2 regions of the Providencia sp. PROV_01 genome follow, and region 1 is predicted to be linked to the other one. Evidence: predicted binding sites of a transcription regulator. Region 1 holds the regulator's gene; the other holds the start of a gene.
The links. Region 1 encodes CRP, which controls carbon source genes, mostly activating them, when cyclic AMP is high. Its sites were predicted from a motif close to ATGTGANNNNNNTCACAT; they were not measured.

Region 1 (3,218 bases):
TCGTAAAGTCTTTCATCAATTAAATATCCAGCCTGCAACATTAGAAGGGGATAGTTTTCACCGCTATACACGCCCTGAAATGGATATGGCTATCCGAAAAGCCAGAGAACAAGGCCGGCACATCAGTTACTTTGGCCCCGAAGCGAATGATTTTGCTTTGCTTGAACAAACTTTAGTCGACTATGCAAAAACGGGTTGTGGGCAATCCCGTAAATATCTACATACTTATGATGAAGCGGTACCTTATGGCTTGCAGCCCGGGACATTTACCCCTTGGGAACCGCTGCCAGATAAAACGGATATTTTGTTTTATGAGGGGCTACATGGCGGTGTTGTCACACCGGAACATAATGTCGCACAACATGTTGATTTACTTGTCGGTGTTGTCCCTATAGTCAACCTAGAATGGATCCAAAAATTAATCCGTGATACGACAGAGCGAGGGCACTCCCGCGAAGCCGTTATGGACTCTGTCGTGCGTTCTATGGGTGACTATATTAATTACATCACGCCACAATTTTCTCGCACTCACATCAATTTTCAACGCGTTCCGACGGTAGATACCTCCAACCCATTTTCGGCTAAAGCCATTCCATCACAAGATGAAAGCTTTATTGTGATCCGCTTTCGTGGGCTAGAGCAAATTGATTTCCCCTATTTGCTATCAATGATATCTGGCTCTTTCATTTCTGCAATGAATACAATTGTCGTCCCCGGAGGAAAACTAGGTTTAGCCATGGAATTAATTATGGCGCCAATAGTCGAAAAACTAATTAATCAAAAGGACAACAATTAAATTATTTTTTGATTAATAAATAAGATGCTTATCATTAATTAAGGTAAGCATCTTTTAATTCAAATATACCAATAAAAATTAAATTTATTTTTAGCTTTTTATTTCAAAGCTGTGTGTGACTTCAACGGTTTTCTCTAACATCAATGCGACTGAACAATATTTTTCAGCAGAAAGTTGAACGGCTCGTTCGACCGCTTTTTCCGTTAATTCATTCCCTGTTACAATAAAATGTAAATGGATTTTCACAAAATAACGAGGGGCTTCTTCGCGACGCTGTGAGGTTAATTTCACCTCACAATCCGTAATATCATAGCGGCCTTTTTGTAGAATCGAAACGACATCAATCGCGCTGCAACCACCCGCAGCCATTAGCACCATTTCCATTGGGCTTGGAGCTTTATCACCTGCATTGCCGTCCATCATCACTTGGTGCCCAGACGCAGACTCCCCTAGAAAAGAAAGTCCTTCAACCCACTTAACTCTTGCTTCCATTATATTTCCCCTTGAAATGAAATCGGTTTAAAGGCTACATTGTTCCATAGATACAATGAATGTTATATCAACTTTATTTGGCTGAAGCGATACAGGGAAGACTTTCTTTATTGGATATGCTACAAACAATACTTAGTTGATAGGATTAAGATCAAAACTCAACGGTTTAATTGATCATATTATAGTGTTGATATCAATTTGCGTTACCCAAAGCAATCAAAAACGCTGAAGCAATCAGCTGTTAGATTATTTAAAGGTATATAAGGCAAATTAATATGCTAAGCTAGTGACTTTAAAGCCAGCCTTTCTAGTATGTTTTTCTGAATGGCTGCAATAACATACAGAGGATAACGCTAATGGTTCTCGGCAAGCCACAAACAGACCCTACTCTTGAATGGTTTTTGTCACACTGCCATATTCATAAATATCCATCCAAGAGCACTCTTATCCATCAGGGTGAGAAAGCAGAAACCCTTTACTATATCGTTAAAGGTTCGGTGGCTGTTTTAATTAAAGATGAAGAAGGCAAAGAAATGATCCTCTCTTACCTGAATCAGGGGGATTTCATTGGTGAGCTTGGGTTATTTGAAGAAGGGCAAGAACGTACTGCGTGGGTTAGAGCCAAAATAGCCTGCGAAGTTGCTGAAATTTCTTACAAAAAATTCCGTCAATTAATTCAGGTAAACCCTGATATTTTAATGCGCCTTTCTGCGCAAATGGCTAGTCGCTTACAAACAACATCTGAGAAAGTCGGTAACCTCGCATTCTTAGACGTTACAGGCCGTATTGCTCAAACGCTATTAAACTTAGCTAAACAACCTGATGCAATGACACACCCAGACGGTATGCAAATCAAAATTACTCGTCAGGAAATAGGCCAAATCGTGGGTTGTTCCCGTGAAACAGTCGGCCGTATTCTAAAAATGTTAGAAGACCAAAACCTGATCTCTGCACATGGTAAAACCATTGTTGTTTACGGTACTCGTTAATTAACCTTTCAGCCTGGCCACCTTTGGCTGGGCTATTTATTTATCATATTAAATTCTAATAAAATCGCTTCTTTATATTCTCTTTATCACTTCCCCTTATAGAATAATAATTATTATCTTATTAATTAGGGAAATATTTATGACCATTACATTAGACTATTTATCGGGTAATCCGACGATTTTCAAAAAAATCATTAATTCCGATGATTTCATCAAAAAAATTTTTACGATTACCTCTTCACTGAAAAAAAGTCCACTTGATACGAATAACCAGCTAAAACCAACTCGTACCTGTAGCACTGAGAGTATTGATTCCGCCTATGAGAGCGACTTAGAAGAAACCAATAATATTAAGTGTTTAAGCACTGGTGAATTTTACGAAAAAGTCAATCAATTGAAAATTAAGCTATACGGAAAATATTCATCTACTTTTCTTTCTGAGCAAAGTACAGACTCATTAATAAAAGAAAATAGAGTTATTCTTGACCAATACAAAGAACTCCCCAAAAAAAATGCTGAATATGCTGATTTTTTATATCGCGATATTAGAATCCCTGGCATTAACAATAAAAGTCTACAAGAAAAAAAAGAGATTATAAAAAAATTTGTATTACCTAAACCTCTAACTAATAAAAATGGTTCAATGCTTCCTTTAAAAAAACAAATCATTCAAGAGTCTATTCGTCATATCACACTACCTTCCGTGGGTATAAAATATAAAACAGAAAGCAAATTTAATAAGAAATTAGTTTATATACATTACAAAATTTGTGAAGAAAATCGGCCTAATCAAAGAATCACCTCTTTGCCAAAAACCACTTTTGAGTTCAAGGGAAATATACCGCAAACAAAGTCATCATTACTAAGAGCACAACGAATAAAAGAACATTATAATTTATCGAGTAAAATTACCACACAGAAAACCAGCCTTAGCAAAGATA
Region 2 (3,218 bases), 100 kb from region 1:
GGTGAGCCGTTTTTTACGAAACCCAGAGCAGGTTTCAGAAGCTTTGCGCGATAAAATTGCTCAGGCGGTGGAGGCTTCCGGGTATATTCCAAATAAGGCGCCCGATATTTTATCGAATTCAACCAGCCATGCCATTGGGGTATTGCTCCCATCTTTAACAAACCAAGTTTTTGCCGAAGTGATCCGTGGAATTGAAGCAGTGACGGACCGTCATGGTTACCAAACCATGCTCGCTCACTATGGTTATTTAGCAGAAAAAGAAGAAGAGCGGCTGACCTCGCTACTTTCTTATAATATTGATGGTGTGATTTTAGCCGAACGAACACATACTGAACGCACGTTACGTATGCTGAAAACTGCGGGGATCCCCGTTGTTGAGATTATGGATAGCGTTTCACCTTGCCTAGATATCGCAGTGGGTATCGATAACTTTGAAGCTTCCCGCCAAATGACCCAGGCGATGATTGAGCGTGGCTGCCGTAAAGTTGTGTATTTAGGGGCAAGGCATGATGAGCGTACTTTTATTCGTTTAAAGGGTTATGAGCAGGCCATGCTCGATGCAAATCTTGAGCCTCGTAATGTGATGACACAAGCGAGCTCGTCATATTCGCTAGGTGCCCAACTACTGCACGATTGCCGCGCTAAATACCCAGATACCGACGGTTTATTTTGTACCAATGATGACTTGGCGATAGGGGCGATTTTTGAGTGTCAACGTCTAGGGATTCAAATCCCACAAGACCTTGCTATTTCAGGTTTTCATGGCCATGACGTAGGGCAAGTGATGACGCCAAAACTGGCAAGTATTTTGACGCCAAGGGACCAAATGGGGCGCAAGGCGGCGGAAGTTTTGTTGGCGAGAATGTCTGGTAAGAAGCTTGTCGAGACGCATTTTGATGTGGGGTTTAGTCTCCTCACTGGCGAAAGTATCTAATTTTATCCGTCATACTTCGCGCCGTAGCGTCGTTGCCCGCACTTGCTAACTCTAGTCACATACTTGTGTATGCTCCCAGAGGTTAGCTCGATTGGCGTCTAGCTACAACACGAATTATTTAGGATAAAGAGCAAGCTATAATGCGAGTTATTAATTCAAATTATTTCGGGTAGCTTTATCCGTCATACTTCGCGCCGTAGTGTGAATTATTTACGATAGCTTTATTTGTTGAACTTCAAATTATTAAAAACTCATATCTTGGCACCCTCTATATTATTGCGATAACTATCACAGTTCTGCTTTTTTCTTCGCCAATTTGATTGCTAAATAAATCCTCACTGATGATAATGTTACCCGTAACTTGTTACCGGTAACAAATGCCGGTTTTTAACTAAAGCCAGGACAATAGTGAATATCTGAGGAGTTTCCTATGAATGATACCCAAAAACAAAACTATACATTTGTACTAATGGGGGTATCGGGTAGTGGTAAGTCTGCTGTTGCCACAGGTGTCGCACAGCAACTGCAAGCTGCCTTCCTTGATGGTGACTTTCTTCACCCTAAATCAAATATTTTAAAAATGGCATCGGGTCATGCATTAAATGATGATGACCGTAAACCTTGGTTAGTTGCATTGAACAATGCCATTTTTGCAATGCAAAGAACAAATAGGGTATCTCTGGTGGTGAGCTCCGCATTGAAAAAAAGCTATCGAGATATCTTAAGAGAGGGGAACCACAACCTCTATTTTATTTACCTAAAAGGTGATGCGGTTGTTATTGAAGAAAGATTGAAAGCACGTAAAGGGCATTTCTTTAAACCTGAAATGCTGAAATCGCAATTTGATGCCTTGCAAGAACCTGGCGCGGATGAACCTGATGTGCAGGTTGTTGATATTCGCCCATCCTTAGAAAACGTGATTGAAAATACGTGTTCTACTATTCGTAAGATTGTCGCTGGAGATAACTAATGAATACCCCAGAAACATTAAGCACGTTAACGCTCGTGCTGACGGCGGTTGGCTCGGTCGTTTTACTGCTCTTTTTAGTGATGTATGCTCGTTTACACGCATTTGTCGCACTCATGATCGTTTCTATTGGTGCGGGTTTGTTTTCAGGTATGCCAGTACAACAGATCACTGAAACCATGCAAAAAGGAATGGCGGGAACCTTAGGATTCCTTGCTATCGTAGTCGCTCTCGGAGCAATGTTCGGTAAAATTCTGCATGAAACAGGTGCTTTAGATCAGATTGCGAATAAGCTACTGAATCTGTTTGGTGAAAAAAATGCGCATTATGCAGTGGGTGTCGCAGGGTTGATTTGTGCTCTACCACTCTTCTTTGATGTGGCGATTGTTTTGTTAATCGGTGTGGTGTTTGCGGTAGCGAACCGCACTGGCCATAACGTTGTTCGCCTTGCTATCCCATTATTTGCAGGGGTTGCCGCTGCGGCTGCGTTCTTATTACCGGGGCCAACACCAATGTTGGTTGCATCACAAATGGGTGCAGACTATGGCTGGATGATTTTAATTGGGTTATGTGCTGCTATCCCTGGCATGATTTTAGCGGGACCTTTATTTGGTAAATTTATCAGTAACTTTGTTCATATTGATATTCCAGCGGATTATCAAGCGCCAAATACAGAACATGGCAGAATGCCAAGCTTTGGATTTAGCTTGTGTTTAGTGCTTTTCCCATTGGTATTAGTGGGTTTAAAAACCATCGGAACACATTTAGTTGAAAAAGGAACCACGCTTGAGCATTGGTTAGAGTTTATCGGTCACCCTTTCACCGCATTACTGTTAGCGTGTTTACTGGCGATTTATGGCCTAGGTTTCCGTTATGGTATGGATAAAGAAAAAGTCATGGCGATTTGTTCTGCAGCGATTCAACCCGCTGGGATCATTTTACTGGTAACGGGTGCTGGTGGCGTATTTAAACAAATTTTAGTGGATTCAGGTGTTGGCCCTGCGCTAGGTGATTCTTTAATTGGTGCTGGTTTACCGATTGCGGTTGCTTGCTTTGTATTAGCAGGAGCAGTACGTGTTATTCAAGGCTCTGCCACGGTTGCATGTTTAACTGCAGTAGGCTTAGTACTCCCAGTTATCAGTGAGCTAGGTTACTCAGGAGCACAGCTGGCGGCTTTAGCAATTTGTATCTCTGGCGGTTCATTGATCTTAAGCCATGTGAATGACTCCGGTTTCTGGCTATATGGCAAGTTTACGGGTGCGACAGAAGCACAAACGTTAAAAACATGGACGGTAATGGAAACTATTCTTGGCACGA

Region 2: the regulator CRP is predicted to act here: its motif matches at 1,158-1,175, upstream of gntK (gluconokinase).

Annotation. Positions count from the first base shown of each region.
Region 1 is NZ_JBRFKD010000002.1:698,884-702,101, reverse strand. It holds gene ACU696_RS03980 (phosphoribulokinase) at 1-796, shown strand, start outside; gene ACU696_RS03975 (OsmC family protein) at 887-1,288, opposite strand; gene crp (cAMP-activated global transcriptional regulator CRP) at 1,645-2,277, shown strand; gene ACU696_RS03965 (hypothetical protein) at 2,417-3,218, shown strand, end outside.
Region 2 is NZ_JBRFKD010000002.1:803,641-806,858, forward strand. It holds gene gntR (gluconate operon transcriptional repressor GntR) at 1-934, shown strand, start outside; gene gntK (gluconokinase) at 1,365-1,904, shown strand; gene gntU (gluconate transporter) at 1,904-3,218, shown strand, end outside.